3 regions of the Devosia sp. SL43 genome follow, and region 1 is predicted to be linked to each of the others. Evidence: predicted binding sites of a transcription regulator. Region 1 holds the regulator's gene; each other region holds the start of a gene.
What was found. The regulator PhoB, encoded in region 1, activates phosphate uptake and scavenging genes when phosphate is short. The targets are predictions, from matches to a motif close to TGTCATNNANCTGTCAT.
Positions count from the first base shown of each region.

Region 2: IM737_RS18720 (alpha-D-ribose 1-methylphosphonate 5-triphosphate diphosphatase) is a predicted target of PhoB. The motif match lies at 2,286-2,302, and genes of this name have one in related genera.
Region 3: IM737_RS05600 (esterase-like activity of phytase family protein) is a predicted target of PhoB. The motif match lies at 2,944-2,960, and genes of this name have one in related genera.

Region 1 covers NZ_CP063401.1:1,349,125-1,354,887, forward strand. Annotated here, with positions in the region: gene pstB (phosphate ABC transporter ATP-binding protein PstB) at 1-660, shown strand, start outside; gene phoU (phosphate signaling complex protein PhoU) at 683-1,393, shown strand; gene phoB (phosphate regulon transcriptional regulator PhoB) at 1,549-2,250, shown strand; gene IM737_RS06675 (DMT family transporter) at 2,470-2,961, shown strand; gene IM737_RS06680 (DMT family transporter) at 2,958-3,380, shown strand; gene IM737_RS06685 (MFS transporter) at 3,384-5,009, opposite strand; gene chrA (chromate efflux transporter) at 5,195-5,763, shown strand, end outside.
Region 2 covers NZ_CP063401.1:3,829,461-3,835,223, forward strand. Annotated here, with positions in the region: gene IM737_RS18710 (ABC transporter permease subunit) at 1-749, opposite strand, end outside; gene IM737_RS18715 (extracellular solute-binding protein) at 823-2,160, opposite strand; gene IM737_RS18720 (alpha-D-ribose 1-methylphosphonate 5-triphosphate diphosphatase) at 2,363-3,511, shown strand; gene phnN (phosphonate metabolism protein/1,5-bisphosphokinase (PRPP-forming) PhnN) at 3,508-4,071, shown strand; gene phnF (phosphonate metabolism transcriptional regulator PhnF) at 4,074-4,799, opposite strand; gene phnG (phosphonate C-P lyase system protein PhnG) at 4,876-5,331, shown strand; gene phnH (phosphonate C-P lyase system protein PhnH) at 5,333-5,763, shown strand, end outside.
Region 3 covers NZ_CP063401.1:1,130,628-1,136,390, reverse strand. Annotated here, with positions in the region: gene IM737_RS05610 (S1 family peptidase) at 1-477, opposite strand, end outside; gene IM737_RS05605 (ATP-dependent helicase) at 480-2,822, opposite strand; gene IM737_RS05600 (esterase-like activity of phytase family protein) at 3,026-5,188, shown strand; gene IM737_RS05595 (AsmA family protein) at 5,380-5,763, shown strand, end outside.

The sequences.
Region 1 (5,763 bases):
TCCTTCATCGGACCCTCGGGCTGCGGCAAGTCGACCTTCCTGCGCTGCATCAACCGCATGAACGACACGATCGAAGGCGCCAAGGTCGGCGGCACGATCAAGCTCGACGGCGAGGATATCTACGATCCCGCGCTCGACGTGGTCGAACTGCGCGCCCGCATCGGCATGGTCTTCCAGAAGCCCAATCCGTTCCCCAAGTCGATCTATGAAAACGTCGCCTACGGCCCCAAGATTCATGGCCTTGCGCGCTCCAAGACCGACATGGACGAGATTGTCGTCTCCTCGCTCCGCAAGGCGGGCTTGTTCGAAGAGGTCAAGGATCGCCTCAACGAGCCCGGCACCGGGCTTTCCGGCGGCCAGCAGCAGCGTCTGTGCATCGCCCGCGCCATCGCCGTCGGCCCTGAAGTCATCCTGATGGACGAGCCTTGCTCTGCCCTCGACCCCATCGCCACCGCCATCATCGAAGAGCTGATCGACGAACTGCGCGAGAACTACACCATCGTCATCGTCACCCACTCCATGCAGCAGGCCGCTCGCGTTTCGCAGAAAACGGCCTTCTTCCACCTGGGCAATTTGATCGAGGAAGGCGTCACCGAAGACATCTTCACCAACCCGGTCCACAAGCAGACCCAGGACTATATCATGGGCCGTATCGGCTAAGGGCCGGGAAGAGGAAGCTACTATGGCCAATACCGGCACCGACCACATCGTTCAGTCCTATTCCGACGAACTCACCGCCCTCGCCCAGACCATCGCCGAAATGGGTGGCCAGGTCGAAGTCGCCATCGAGAACGGCACCAAGAGCCTGCTCAAGCTCGACCGCGAGCTGGCCGACCTCACCATCATCGCCGACCAGCGCATCGACGACATGCAGCGCAGGATCGACGACATGGCCGTGTCCATGATCGCCCGACGCCAGCCCATGGCATCGGACCTGCGCGCCATCGTCACCGCCATCCATGTCGCCTCCGATCTGGAGCGCGTCGGGGATATGGCCAAGCAGCTGGCCCGCCGCTCGCTCAAACTCGAAGGCATGAGCCTGCAGCCCACCTTCTACAATGGCGTCAAGAACATGACCGCCCTGGTGCTGCGCCAGATCAAGGAAGCGCTCGACGCCTATTCCAACCGCGACTCGGCTCGCGCCATTGAAGTCTGCAACCGCGACGACGAAGTCGACGCCATGCATACCTCGCTGTTCCGCGAACTCCTCACCTACATGATGGAAGACCCGCGCAACATCACGCCCTGCACACACCTTCTGTTCTGCGCCAAGAGCCTGGAACGTATCGGCGACCACGCCACCAACATCGCCGAGCGTGCCTACTACCTGCAGACCGGCAAGCAACTGACATCAGACGTGCAGGAACTGCACCGCACCCAGATCAAGGCCTGACGTCACGCACGCCAGCCGCAACACCCACCGGGTCATTCCCGCGAAAAGCGGGAACCTCCGTTGCCTCTAAACAGAGGTCCCCGCTTTCGCGGGGATGACCTGGAGATGAAACAACGGTCGGCGTAGCCGGCCCGCACCCCGACGGGAGCCACTCCATGCCCGCCACTATCCTCGTCGTCGAAGACGAAGGCGATATCGCCATCCTGCTGCGCTACAACCTCGAAGCCGAGGGTTTCCGCGTCGTCACCGCGGAAACCGGCGACGAGGCCCAGCATGCCATCCAGGACAAGCTGCCAGACCTGATCCTGCTCGATTGGATGCTGCCCGAAATCTCCGGCATCGAACTCTGCCGCCGCCTCCGCGCCCGCGATGAAACCGCCCGCGTGCCGATCATCATGCTCACCGCCCGCGGCGAGGAAGAAGAACGCGTCCGCGGCCTCGCCACCGGCGCCGACGACTATGTCGTCAAGCCCTTCTCCGTTCCCGAGCTGATCGCCCGCATCCACGCCTTGCTGCGCCGCGCCAATCCAAACCTGGTCACCGCCGCCCTCAAGGTCGGCGATCTCGAGCTCGACCGCACTACCCACCGCGTCCGCCGCGCCAACCGCGACGTCCATCTCGGTCCCACCGAATATCGCCTGCTCGAATACCTGATGCGCCATCCCGGCCGCGTTTATTCGCGCGAGCAACTGCTCGACGGCGTCTGGGGCAACGACGTCTATGTCGACGAGCGCACCGTCGACGTCCATATCGGCCGCCTCCGCCGCGCCATCAACCGCGGCCGCGAGAGCGACCCCATCCGCACAGTCCGCGGCGCCGGCTACGCTTTCGACGAACGCTTCGCCCAGGTCGCCTGAGCAAGAGTACCCCCACCTAGCCTCCCCCTGAAAAGGGGGAGGAATCCGGCTGGTGCCTAGCCTCCAATTGTGCCGCAAACTCAATCGGTCCCTCCCCCTTTTCAGGGGGAGGCTAGGTGGGGGTATTCTTTCTTCCCCCCGTCCCCGTCCCACATAGCGTCTTGGCACACTCACCCGACTGGCCGATTGTCCTCCAGCAATCCCCTCCGAGTCGTCCCCATGTCCACCGCCTCCACCCCACGGCCCCAGCCCCTCCACCTCATCGCCGCCTTCGCCAGCGGCGGCTTGCTGACCCTGATGGTGTTCCTCAACGGCGAATCCGGCCGCACCGGCGGAGCACTGTTCTCCTCCTGGCTCGCCCACGGCACCGGCACCCTCGCTGCCATCGTCCTGTTGGCGCTGCTCTGGCGCACGCGCTCCAAAGTCGCGCCCGGCACCGCCAACCGACCACCACTCTGGGCCTATCTCGGCGGCCTGTCCGGCGCCGTGACCGTCATGCTGACCTCGACGGCAGTCAATTCCCCGCTGGCTGTCGCCGGCACGCTGGCCCTCGGCCTTGCCGGCCAGGTCGCCTTCAGCCTCGCCGCCGACACGCTAGGCCTGTTCGGCCTGCCGCGCCGCCGGCTGGATTTGCGAGACATCGGCGCCATCGCCCTGATCGGGCTGGGGAGCCTACTGATCATCCTTCTCGGTCAGGGGAGCGGCGCATGATCCTCTTCGTCTTTTACGCGGTGCTGGCCGGCGTGCTGGTCAGCCTCAGCCGCCAGCTCAACGGCCGCCTGGCCCTCTCGACCACGCCGCTTATTGCCTCGTTCTGGAACCACCTGGTCGGCTTTGCCCTGCTCACGGTGCTGGGTCTGGTTATCGGCGGCCTGATCACCGAGGGCGCCATGCAGACCCCATGGTGGGCCTTCCTCGGCGGCCCGGTCGGCGTCATATTCGTGGCATCCGGCAGCTGGCTCATCGCCCGCATCGGCGCCATCAACACCGCCCTGCTGGTCATCGGCGGCCAGATGGTGTTCGGCGTCATCTTCGACCTGCTGCGCGGCGCGCCGGTAACACTCTGGGCCAGCGCCCTCGGCGTCGTGCTGATCCTGGGCGGCGTGGCCCTCACCCAGCGGCCGCGCTGAGGTTCAAACCTCCGGCATATCCCGCAGCGGCGTGTCGTCCTCCAGCGGCACCGTCTGCCGCTCGATCATCCGGTGTACCTTGGGCAGACCCTCTCCGCGATGCAGGGCCCGCAGCGCCTCGATATTGTCCGCGTCCGCCTTGGTCCGCCGCATATTGTGCCGCACATAGTCCACCCAGGTCGGCACATGGTAGGTCTCGACCCAGATGTCGGGCCGTTCCAGATCGCGCAGCAGGCCCCATTGCCGCGCCCCGTCGCGAATGCGGATGCGCCGCCGATCCGCCATCAGCGCCAGGAATTTGAGGATATCCTCCTGCGCGATCTCATAGTCGATCATCACCATGATCGGCCCGCTGCGCGGCCGCAGATCGAGCTTCAGCACCGGCTCGTTGAACGTATTGAGCGGGTTGAGATCGCGCTGATCGAACTGTGCGAGCGGCAGTCGCAGTCCCACCACCGCGCAGGCCAGCAGCACCCATCCGGCCATGGCCAGCGCCCAGTCCGGCCCCACGGCGTCGGCGCTCAGGCCCCAGACCCAGCTCCCCGCTGCCATGCCGCCAAACGTTGCCGTCTGGTACAGCGACAGCGCCCGCCCCACGACCCAGCGCGGCGACGACAGCTGGATCGACACATTGAACAGCGACAGCGACAGCACCCAGCAGGCGCCCGCCGGCAACAGCACGAAGTGGCTGAGCACCGGATCGCGGCTGAAGCCCAACCCGACGCAACTCACCGCAAAGCCGATGCAGGCTGCCCGGACGATCACTTCATTGCTGAAGCGCTCGCGGACCCGCCCGTTGAGAAACGCCCCTCCGATGGCCCCCAGCCCGAAACAGCCCAGCAGCGTGCCATAGACCAGCGCCCCGCCGCCGACATATTCGCTCGCCACCGACGGCAGCAGCGCCAGCACCGCCACTGCGCCGAAGCCGAACAGGAAACCGCGCAGCAGCACTGTCGTCAGGTTGGGCGACAGCGACACGTAGCGGATGCCCGCCCACATGGCGCTGGCGAAATTCTCGCGCGGCAACCGGTTCGCCGGCCGCTCCGGCTTCCAGCGCGTCAGCGCCACAATCAGCGGCAGATACGACACGGCATTGACCGCAAACGCCGCCGCAGCTCCCGCCAGCGCCACGATCAGCCCGCCCACCGCCGGGCCGACGCTGCGCATCATATTGAAGCCCATCGAATTGAGCGTCACCGCCCCCGGTAGATCGCTGCGCGGCACGATATCGCCCATCGACGCCTGCCACGACGGGTTGAACAAGGCCGTCCCGCACCCGATCAGGAAGGTAAAGCCCAGCAGCAGCCACGGATTGAGCAGCCCGAATATCGCCATCGCCGCCAGCGCCAGCGACACCACCATCATGCCGACCTGCGCAATCAGCATCACCGTGCGCCGATCGAAATTGTCGGCCAGCGCCCCCGCCGCGATCGAAAATACCATGATCGGCAACGTCGTCGACGCCTGCACCAGCGCGATCATGTTGTGCGAGTCCGTCAGCGTGGTCATCATCCAGCCGGCACCCACCGACTGCACCAGTCCACCCAGGTTCGACACCAGCGTCGCCAGCCACAACAGCCGGAAAGTCTCGTGCTTGAATGGCGCCAGCACGGACGGTCGATCAGCCATCTCGCATCCCTTTGTTCGCACCGACTGTCTAGGACCGGGCCGGGCGCGATGCAAGCACACCAGGCGTGCTCATGAGTGCAAGCGCACTGGCAGAAGACGGAAATCTACAAAGGCGCCGGACTGTCATTGATAGCGCATACGAACCCTCTAGTCTGTCAGGCGACGACGATCATGGGCGCCGACAATTGACTGAAACCGATTCAGCCGTTCCCCGACCCACCGTGAGGGCTGCTCGAGCGGGTGAGGTTTTCCGCGCCTTCCTCAAACTCGGCTTGACCTCGTTCGGCGGCCCCATCGCCCATCTCGGCTACTTCCGCGACGAGCTGGTTGTTCGCCGCAAATGGATCGACGAGGCCGGCTATGCCGACCTCGTGGCGCTCTGCCAGTTCCTGCCCGGCCCGGCATCGAGCCAGGTCGGCTTCGCTCTCGGGCTGCTGCGGGCCGGGCCGGTCGGCGCCTTGGCGGCATGGACGGCTTTCACGCTCCCTTCGGCCCTGATTCTCGTGTTGTTCGCCTATGGCGCAGCTTGGTTTGGGGGGGCGATCGGCTTGGGCCTGCTGCATGGCCTGAAGATTGTTGCCGTCGCCGTTGTCGCGCAAGCGGTCTGGGGCATGGCGCGAAACCTTGCCCCTGACCGGGAGCGGGCGAGCATCTCCGTGGCCGCCTTACTGCTCGTCATCCTGCTTGCCGGCGCGATTGGGCAGGTGGCAGCCCTGATCTTGGGTGGCTTGGCCGGGCTGTGGCTGTGCCGAGG
Region 2 (5,763 bases), 1.7 Mb from region 1:
TAAACCATCACCTCGGTGGAGCCGACCGGCCCGCCCTCGGTCATCGTGTCGATCAGCCCGAAGCTGTCGGTGAAGCTCGAGATCAGGTTGATGATGAACAGGAAGAAGAAGGTCGGCGCGATCAGCGGCAGTTGCAGGTCGAACAGGCGTTGCACCGGGCGGGCGCCGTCCATGGCACCGGCTTCCGAGATGGAACGCGGGATCATCTGCAGGGCGGCCAGGAAGAAGATGAAGTTGTAGCCGATGCCGAGCCAGGCATGGCAGATGATGATCATCGCCAAAGCATGCACGCCGTTGATTGCCGGGTTCCACACACCGGGCCAGATCTCGTTGATCGAGCCGACCAGCCCCGATTCCGGCGCGAAGATGAAGCGGAAGGCGACGCCAGCGGCCGGCGCGGCAATGGCATAGGGCCAGACGAAAACCGACTGGAAGAGCTTGGTGCCCTTGAGCGCGCGATCAACGAAAGCGGCCAAAGTGAGCGCTACGGCCATCGAAATGGCGGTCACCACGACGGCGTAGAAACCGCTGCGCAACACCGTCGACCAGTATTCACGGTCGCGGAAGATCGCGAGGAAATTGTCGAACCAGACCCAGCTATTGCCGCCGCCCCAGGGTTGTTCGAGCGTAAACGCCCAGAACAGGGCCTGCGTGGTCGGCCAGTAGAAGAACACGAGGACAAGTATCAGCTGCGGAGCGATCAACAGCCAGGGCAGGGTCTTGTTCTTGTAGTAGGCGCGTCGTTCCATGGCCGCCTCCGTGGATCGCTGAAGAAGGAAGGCACGGACGGCTGATTGCCGCCCGTGCCAGGAGAGTCAGGAACTACAGCAGCGAAGCGCCGGCATAGGTGGCTTCGAAGCGACGGAGGATGTCATTGCCCTTGGCGTCGAAGTCGGTCAGCGCCTGCTTGGGATCGGCGTTGTTGAACAGCACGTCCTGGATGGTCTTGACCATTTCCGCGCGGATCGAGGCGTAGTTGCCCAGGCGGATGCCGCGGGTGTTCTCGGTCGGCGGGGTGGCGGTCAGGCTCTCGATGGCCAGTTCACGACCGGCATACGGCGCTTCGTTGTAGAAGCCGTTGGCCTTCATGGCCTCGAAGCCCGAATTGGTGACCGGGATATAACCGGTAACGGTCGACCACCATTCGGCCTGCTTGGGGGTGGAGATGAAGGCGTAGAAGGCTGCGGCGCCCTTGTATTCTTCTTCGGTCTTGCCCTGGAGGGTCCACAGCGAAGCGCCACCGACGAGGCTGTTGGTGCGCTCGACGCCTTCACGCATCGGCAGCATGGCAACCTGCCAGTTGAGGCCTTCGATAGCCTTGGCAGTGACGGTGCCGTGGCCGGCAACCGAGCCCGAGAAAATCTGGCAATCACCGGCAGCGAAAGCGTCGAGGTCGTTCTGGCCGACATCCTTGGACTTATGGACGAACAGGCCCTCGTCATACATGGCCTTGATCCAGGTCAGCTGGTCGACGAACAGGCCCTGGCTGGCGGCCATTTCAGCGTCGAGGCCGCCGAAGCCGTTGCCCTTGGTAGCGATGGGCTGGTTGTGAATGGCCGAGAACTGCTCGTACCACTGCCAGACGCCGGCCGGATCGAAGGCGACCGGGCATTCATAGCCGGCGGCCTTCATCTTGCGGGCGACGTCCTCGACTTCAGTCCAGGTGGACGGAATGCCTTCGAAGCCGACCTTGGCCAGTGCGTCGGTGTTGTAATAGATCATCGCCGTCGAAGAGTTGAACGGCATCGACAGCAGTTCGCCGGTCGAGGTCGAATAGTATGACGCGATGCCGGCGAAATAGTCGCCGAAGTCCACGTCGAGGCCGGCGTCGGCCATCACGGTCTTGACCGGCACATAGGCCTTGGACAGCATCAGGTCGAGCGTGCCGGCGTCGAAGATCTGGGTGATGGTCGGCTGCTTGTTGGCGCGGTAGGCCGCGATGGTGTTCTGCAGGTTGGCGTCGTAGTTGTCCTGGCTGACACAGACGATTTCATAGTCGGCCTGCGACGCGTTGAAGTCCTTGCACATGTCCTGGATGCGATCGCTCAGATCGCCGGACAGGCCATACCAGAACTCGAACTTGGTCTGGGCCATGGCGGGAGTTGCCAGCGCGAGCACGGCGATGGTGGAGGCTGCGGTAAGCAGCGTGGTGCGGTTCATTTGGGCCTGTCTCCGATAGGGAATGCCTAGGGGCGGCCGGACTTCTAGTGGCGCTGTTTGACGTTTGCCTTGCAGAGCCGTGACCATTAACCGACAGTTGCGTGACGTCTGGATGACCACATTGCGGTCGCCAAACTGTCATCAACTTCGGTTAGCGCAGGCGTGCAGATAGATCAGAAGCAGCGCAGGAAATCGTCCGCTCATGAACACCATCGCCCTCGGTGAACTCGTCCTTACCAATGCCCGGATCGTGCTGGCCAACGAGGTGCTGGAGGGTTCAGTGCGCGTGGATGGCGGGGTGGTCACCGATATCGGCACGCCCAGCCGGACCGGTATCGATCTCGAGGGGGATTACTTGATTCCGGGCCTCGTCGAGCTGCACACCGACCACCTCGAAACTCACTACGCACCGCGGCCGCGGGTACGGTGGAACCCGGTGGCCGCGGTGCAGGCGCACGACGCGCAGATTGCCGCCTCGGGCATCACCACGGTGCTAGACGCCATCCGTGTCGGTCTCGATGAAGACACCGATATGGGCACGCCGGATATGCGCATCCTGGCCGACGCCATTGCGGCCGGCATGCGCGCCGGGCGGCTGCGGGCGGAGCATCACATTCATCTGCGCTGTGAAGTGTCCTCACCCGATTGCATGGAGGCCTTCGAATTCTTCAAGGACGATCCGGCGGTGCGACTGGCTTCGCTGATGGACCATGCGCCCGGCCAGCGACAATTCACCAGCATGGACGCCTGCCGCGCCTATTATCAGGGCAAGAAGAAGATGAGCGACGCGGATTTCGACGCCTTCGTGCGTCGCCGCAACGAGCAGTCGCAGGCCTATGCCGGCCCCACGCGCCGGGCCATTGCCGAGATGTGCAACGCCAAGGGCATCGTGCTGGCCAGCCACGATGACGCCACGCGCGAGCATGTCGAAGAGGGCGAGGCCTTGGGCATGCACATCGCCGAGTTCCCCACCACGCTCGAAGCCGCCAAGGCGTCGCGCCAGGCGGGCATGGCTATCCTGATGGGCGGACCGAACGTCGTTCGCGGCGGTTCGCATTCGGGCAATATCTCGGCGCGCAAGCTGGCCGAGCATGACCTGCTCGATATTCTATCTTCGGACTACATTCCCTTCTCGATGCTGCAGTCGGCATTCTGCCTGGCCGAGACTGTCGAAGGTGTTGGCCTGCCCAAGGCCGTTCAGATGGTGACCAAGCGACCGGCCGAAGCAGGTGGGTTCCATGACCGCGGCGAGATTGCCGTCGGCAAGCGGGCGGACTTCGTGCATCTGCGCGTCGAAGACGGCATTCCGATCGTGCTGACGGTCTGGCGCGAGGGGCAGCGGGTCATATGAGCGGAACCTTTGTCGCTGTCGTCGGACCCAGTGGCGTCGGCAAGGACAGTCTGATCGGCTTTGCCCGCGAGCGGCTGGAGGCCAGCGGTAGGGTGACCTTCGTCCGTCGCGTGGTGACACGGCAGGCCGATGGCGGCAGTGAGGACCATGACAGCATGGATGTGGCGAGCTTTGCCGCCGCCGAGCAGGACGGGGCCTTTGCGCTGAACTGGGACGCGCATGGCTTGCGCTACGGGTTGCCGATAGGGCTCGAGGACGACCTAAAAGCAGGCCGGGTGGTGGTGGCCAACCTGTCGCGCGCGGTGATCCCGGCGCTGGTCGAGCGCTATCCAGATGCGGTTGTCGTGCTCGTGACGGCGGAACGCGATGTGATTGAGCGGCGCCTGTCAAACCGCGGCCGTGAGACAGCGGAGTCGATCCAGGGCCGGCTGGACCGCCGGGTCGGCGACAAGCTGCCGGCGAGGACCGTGAAGATCGACAATTCGGGAGCGCTGGAGGCCGCAGGGACGCAGTTCGTGCGGCTGCTGGGAGATGCGGCGCGGATGGGCGTTCGGGCTTAGACCTAAACCACCAACTCCATCCGCTCCGCCGGAAAGCGGCTTAGCGCGTAAGATATTGGATTGCCTTCCGAATCCACGTCCACAGCCTCGGACACCAGCAGAATCGCACCCGGCGCCAGGCCCAGTAGTTTGGTTTCCTCTACGTCTGCATGGCGGGCCGAGATGCGGGTTGAGGCCCGGGAATAGTCGTCTATGCCGTAACTGGAAAACACCGCCGTCATGCGGTGCAACTGCTCGATCCGCTCGCCGATATCGGGAAAGCGACGATAGGGCAGCCAGGTGGTGGCGCGGGAGATCGGGCGACCATCGGCGGAGGATACGCCATCAATGCGGGTGACCTTCTCGCCGGGCCTGATGGCCAGTGCCTTGGCGATCGTCGCGGTGGCATTTTCGAGCCTGGCGCCAAGATGTTGGGTTCCGATGTGATGGGCCTGTCCGGCGAGCCCTTCAGTGAATCTGGTGCGTTTGCCAATGGGATAGCTGAGCCGTTTGGCGCTGCGCACGAAGGTGCCGCGACCCTGTTCGGCGCCAACTACGCCCTCCTCGGCCAGCACGGCCAGGGCTCGGCGCACGGTGTGGCGATTGGCGGAAAAGCGTTCCGCCAGAAGGGCTTCGGTGGGAAGGCGATCGCCGCTGGCCAGCTTGCCACCAATAATATCGAGGCGAATGGCATCGGCGATGCGGCGCCAGAGGGCGACGCCGCCAAGCTCGTCTTTCAAAACTGTCATTGCATTTTCACACGAGGAGAGTAGCACCGGACTCAGGACATTAGTTGTCTAGTTCATTAGACAAATCGAGGCAAGTATGCACGCAGCACTCTCGCAGAATGCACAAGCCAGGAAGGCGGCTCTCGACGTGCTCGCTGCCGCTCCTGCGCGAGCTCTGGCCGAGCTCTGGGATCGTTGGGCCGACAAGCCTGGGCACAGCAAGGTGCGGGGACCCGAGGTTGGCCTCGTCATGGTGCGCGGCCGGGCTGGCGGCGGCGGGGCGCCGTTCAACATGGGCGAGGCCAGCGTAAGCCGGGCCAGCGTGCGCATTGTAACGGGCGAAGTGGGGCACGGGTATTGCCTGGGCCGCGACACCGGCAAGGCCGAGGTGATCGCCGTGATCGATGCGCTCTGGCAGCGCGACCCTGATCGGGTGGAGGCCGAAATCATTGCGCCGCTGCAGGCACTTGCTGAGGCGGACGACCAGAAGCGCCGCGATGAGTCCGCCGCCACGCGGGTCGACTTCTTCACCATGGTGCGCGGGGATAACTGAAATGGACATGGTTCTTGACGGCGGTTTTGCCGACCCGGTCCTGCAGTCGCAGACCGTCTTTCGTGCCGTCATGGATGCGCTGGCCAACCCCGGGACGGTGCAAAATCTCGTCACACCTCAGTCGATTGGCGGTAGCATTCAGGCCGAATTGGCTAGCGTACTGCTAACATTGAGCGATCACGACACCAGCATTTGGTTGGACGATCGGTTGCGGTCTGACACCGCCGTTCTGGATTTCGTGAACTTTCACGCCGGCGCGCCCATCGTGCGTGAGCCGGGCAGAGCGGCGTTCGCCTTCGCCACCGGCGACACGCATCTGCCACGCCTCGATCAGTTCAACCTGGGCACGCAGGAATATCCCGATCGCTCGACCACGATCGTGCTGGCTGTCGAGGCGCTTGATGGCGGTGCCGCGCTGATCACGCGCGGACC
Region 3 (5,763 bases), 220 kb from region 1:
TTCTACATTCATTGCGATGGATTGTCCTGGTCCATCTGCCCAAACCTTCGTGTTCGCGACGACCGAAGTAAATGCTAGTGAACCGGCTTGAGGCTTTCTGCTTGTTAACACAGCACATTTGTTCGTGTGGTTCGGCTTCTCACCCAACACGCGCAAAATTCCAACATCAGATTCTTTGTGCACACATATTTCATGCACCCGCCTCATTGAGACTTGGTTTTCCTGCTCAAATTGAAAGATCAGCGGGAAACGCCCAGGTTCGAATGCCTCAATGACGTGCTTGGCCGTTGCAACAATTCCGGGTGCGATAAAAAAGCCAGTCCCTAAGAAGCGGAAGTCTGCCGGACCGGGCGATCGATAAGTTAGGATAGGAACCAACATGGCCTTTCCGTCACCGACTACCCCGTCCTTGTCATGGCTCCAGTACCTGCTCGGGTCATCGGCGCCCTTAAGCGGTTCCAATAGTTCAGGCTTCAAGGTCACCCCTTCTTAACAAAGCTCTCCAGCACCTTCTTCCGACCGGCCTTCTCGAAGTCGATGGTCAACTTATTCCCCTCGATATCGGCAATCGCGCCATAGCCGAACTTGAGGTGAAATACGCGGTCGCCTCTGCCGAATGCCGATCTGTCGTTGCCTAGGTCGACTGATCGGGCGACGAGGTCGCCGTCGATGGTGAGCGGGCCGCCGCCCTTGCGGTTGGCCTGCTGGTTGCGGGCGCGTTGCCAGCCGGGGGTTTCGTAGACGCTTTCGAAGGGGTCGGCTTTATTGAAGCGGCTGGTGGCGCCGCCGCCATAGCCGTAGCCGCCATAGGATGAGCCGGTATCCTTGACTTCGACGGCGTCGGGCGGGAGTTCGTCGAGGAACCGGGATGGGATGGCCGATTGCCAGAGGCCATTGATGCGGCGGTTTTGCGCCACCGACAGCCGGGCGCGCTTGCGAGCGCGGGTGATGCCGACATAGGCGAGGCGGCGTTCTTCTTCGAGGCCGGCGCGGCCTGACTCGTCCATGGTGCGTTGGCTGGGGAACAGGCCTTCTTCCCAGCCGGGCAGGAAGACGGTGTCGAATTCCAGCCCCTTGGCCGAATGCAGCGTCATGATGGACACCGCGTCGTCGGCCTCGGCGGTGTCGCGGTCCATGACCAGCGAGATGTGTTCGAGGAAGCCGCCCAGTGTCTCGAACTCTTCCATCGAACGCACCAGTTCCTTGAGGTTTTCCAGGCGCCCCGGCGAGTCCGGCGATTTGTCGGCCTGCCACATGGCGGTGTAGCCGCTTTCGTCGAGGATTTGCTCGGCCAGTTCCCAATGCGAGATGCCGTCGAGGCGCGCCGACCAGTTGTCGAACTGGCCGACCAGCTCTCGCAAAGTGGTGCGCTGCTTGGGCTTGAGCTCCTCGGTTTCGAGCAGCATGCGCGTCGCGGCGAACAGCGACACCCCGGCGGCGCGCGAGGTGTTGTAGATGATCTGGATGGTGGAATCGCCCAGTCCGCGCTTGGGCACATTGACGATGCGCTCGAAGCTCAGGCCGTCGGCTGGGTTGGAGACCGTGCGGAGATAGGCGATGGCGTCGCGGATTTCCTTGCGCTCGTAGAAGCGCGGGCCGCCAATGACGCGGTAGTTCAGCCCCAGGGTGATGAAGCGCTCTTCGAACGAGCGCATCTGGTGGGAGGCACGGACCAGGATGGCCATGGAATTGAGGGCTTCGCCAGCGCGCTGGTAGTTCTCGATTTCGTCACCGACGGTGCGGGCTTCCTCCTCGGAATCCCAGACGGAAGTCACCGAGAGCAGCTCGCCATTTTCGCCGACATCGGTGTGCAGCGTCTTGCCGAGGCGGCTTTCGTTGTAAGCGATGAGCGTCGAGGCGGCCTTGAGGATGTTGGAGGTCGAGCGATAGTTGCGCTCAAGCTTGATCACCTTGGCTCCGGGAAAGTCCTTTTCGAAGCGCAGGATGTTGTCGACCTCGGCGCCGCGCCAGCCATAGATGGACTGATCGTCGTCGCCGACGACGCAGATATTGGCTTCGCTGGCCGGCTTGCCCTGGGCTAGCAGGCGCAGCCAGAGATACTGGGCGACGTTGCTGTCCTGGTATTCGTCGACCAGCATGTATTTGAATTTGCGGTGATATTCGGCCAGTACATCCGGATTTTCCTTGAACAGGCGGATGCATTCGAGCAGCAGGTCGCCGAAATCGGCGGCATTGAGGGTCTTCAGCCGCGCCTGATAGTCGGCATAGAGCTTGGCGCCCTTGCCATTGGCGTAGCTGCCGCTATCGGCGGGGGAGACATCCTTGGGCAAGAGGCCCTTGTTCTTCCAGCCATCCATCATCGAGGCGAAGAGTTTGGCGGGCCAGCGCTTCTCGTCGATGTTCTCGGCCTCGAGAAGCTGCTTGATCAGCCGGATCTGATCGTCGGTATCGAGAATGGTGAAGCTGCTGGTGAGGCCCACAAGTGCTGCATGACCGCGCAGGATGCGGGCCCCGATGGAGTGGAAGGTGCCCATCCAGGGCATGGAATCGAGGCGTGGAACCAGCCGTTCGATGCGCTCCTTCATCTCGCGGGCGGCCTTGTTGGTGAAGGTCACCGCGAGAATCTGCGAGGGCCAGGCGCGATTGGTGTTGATCATGTGGGCAATGCGGGTGGTCAGCACACGCGTCTTGCCCGTGCCGGCGCCCGCCAGCACCAGCAATGGTCCATCGATGCTCAGCACGGCATCGCGCTGTTCCTCGTTGAGGCCGCGCAGATAATCCGGCACCTGCTGGTTCCGGCCGAACTGGCTGGTTATGGAGCCCGCTGCCGGGCGGTCCAGGGGGTGGGCTTCACCGGGCATCGAGGGCCTTTCCATCGCCGCGTCGCCAGGGCAGGGACGAGAGGGCAGCGGGATTGACGAATCTTATTTTGTTCACGGTGCAATATAGGGTCGGCAAGGGCCGATGTATAGGACGGCTGCCTGTCACCAAACCGTCATGCCGATGTCATCGACAGGTCGTGCGCCAACCTTATGCGAGTCCCATTCTTCAATGGGGCTCCCTCATGCATTTCAACAAGCGTCTTGCCGCTCTCACAGCTGTCCTGCTGGCCACCACGGCCACGGGTCAAGCTGCCGAAGTCTTCAACCGCGTCGCCAGCTTTCCGGTGGAACTGAACAATCCGGAAGCGGAGGTCAGCTCGTCCGAGATCATCACCGCGACCGATGACGGCATGACGCTGATCTATTCGGACAGCCCGGCAGGCGGCATCGGCTTTGTCGATATCACCGACGCCAAGGCCCCCAAGGCCGGCGGCTTCCTCGACATGGATGGCGAACCGACCTCGGTCACCGTCATCGGTGGCAAGGCCTATGTAGCGGTCAATACGTCCGAGAGCTTCACCGAACCGTCGGGCAAGCTGGTTGTGGTCGATATCGCGACCAAGGCGATCGACGGCGAGTTCGACCTGGGCGGCCAGCCCGACTCGATAGCCCACAACGCGGACAACACCATCCTCGCCATCGCGATCGAGAACGAGCGCGACGAAGACGTGAACGATGGTGCCATTCCGCAGGCCCCGACCGGCTTCCTGACGATCGTGACGCTGACCGACGGCGCCGTGACCGAGGCCGAAATCAAGAAGGTCGAGCTTGCCGGCATCGCCGATATTGCCGGTGATGATGCTGAAGCCGAATTCGTCGCGTTCAACGATGCCGACGAAATCGCCGTGACGCTGCAGGAAAACAACTGGATCGCCATCGTCGATGCCAAGACCGGCACCGTGACCGGCGGCTTCTCCGCCGGCGAAGTGGGCGTTTCAGGCGTCGATACCAAGAATGACGGTACTATCGATTTCTCGGCCGACAAGGATGCCGTGCCGCGCGAACCCGACGCCATCAAGTGGCTCGACAATGACCGCCTGGTCGTCGCCAACGAGGGCGACCTCGACGGCGGCTCGCGTGGCTTCACCATCTTCGGCAAGGACGGCACTGTGCTGTTCGATTCGGGCAATGCGCTTGACGTCAACGCTGCCCAGCTGGGCCACTATCCCGATTTCCGCAACAAGAAGGGCGTGGAACCAGAAGGCCTCGAAGTCGCGACCTTTGGCGACGACCAGTACATCTTCATTGCGGAAGAGCGGTCGTCGCTGATCGCCGTCTACAAGGACACCGGTGCTGAGCCGGAATATGTGCAGTCGCTGCCGTCGGGCATTTCGCCGGAGGGCCTCGTCGCCATCCCCGAGCGCAACTTGCTCGCCACGGCCAACGAAGTCGACCTGCGTGAAGACGGCCTCGGCGGTTCGCATGTGATGCTCTATGAGCTGGCCGAGGCCGAACTGGCTTATCCGCAGCTGATTTCCGACCTTGGCGAAGACGGCCATCCGATCGGCTGGGCCGCCATTTCGGGCGCCGTTGGCGATGCCGAAAAGCCGGGCATTCTCTACGCCGTCAGCGACAGCGTGCTCAATGGCGCCCCGGCGATCTACGAAATCGACGCGACGGCCAAGCCGGCGCGCATCGTCAAGAAGACCATCATCACCCGTGACGGCGCGACCGCACAGAAGCTCGACCTCGAAGGCATTACCCTCGACGGCGAAGGCGGCTTCTGGCTCGCCAATGAGGGCGACAGCGACAAGCTGGTGCCGCACGCCCTCATCCATGTGAATGCCGATGGCGAGATCGAGGATGAAGTCGGCTTCCCGGTCGATCTGCTGGCTGGCCAGAAGCGTTTCGGCGCCGAAGGCGTCGCCAAGGTTGGCGACACGCTCTGGGTTGCGATGCAGCGTGAGTGGGGCGATGACGACAAGGGCTCGGTGAAACTGCTCGCCTACAACACCGAAAGCGAAGAATGGGGCGCGGTGCGCTACCCGCTCGAAGCTGCGCCGGAAGGTGGCTGGGTTGGCCTTAGTGAAATCACCGTGCATGGCGACTACGCCTATATCGTCGAGCGCGACAACCAGATTGCTGGCAAGGCTGGCCTCAAGGCGATCTACCGCGTCGCCCTGACCGAACTCGTTCCTACTGCGCTCGACGGTGAATTGCCCGTCGTGACCAAGGAACTGGTACGTGACCTGGTCCCCGATCTGGCCAGCAACAACGGCTATGTTGTCGACAAGGTCGAAAGCTTCGCCATCGACGCGTCCGGCACGGGCTATGTCATCGCCGACAATGACGGCACCGATGACAGCTCGGGAGAGACGTTCTTCTGGTCGATCGGCGCGCTGTAGGCTAATTCGACTGTGATTGCGGCGGCCGGACCTGCGGGTTCGGCCGCTACTTATTTGCCCGGTGACCAAAGCGTGATCCGCGCCGTGCCCTTTCCGCCCGAAACCTCGCATGTATTCAAGGCAATGGCGGGGTTGCGCGGGGGCCGCTCTTGCCTACACTCTGCCGCTGGAATCCGGGTGGCTAACGCGCAGTGCTGAACCGCATCTACATCATCGTGGGCATGCTGGCGATTATCGTACTCGCCGGGGCCTTTCTCGCACCGCGTTTCGTCCATTGGGGCGACTATCGCGGTCGCATGGAGCAATTGGCGACGGGCGTGCTCGGGACGCCGGTGACCATTCGCGGCGAGATCGAATTCTCGCTGCTGCCACAGCCCCGGCTGAGCTTCACCGATGTGCTCGTGGGCTCGCCCGAAGAGCCGGCTGCGACGGTCGACAGTGTCGAAGCCGAATTCTCGCTGATGGATTTCCTGCGGGACAACTACAACGTCACACGCCTGGTGCTGCGCGGGCCGGTGGTGGATTTCGACATCGACGAGAGTGGCTTCTTCGGCAGTGGCGTCGCGCTGTCGGGC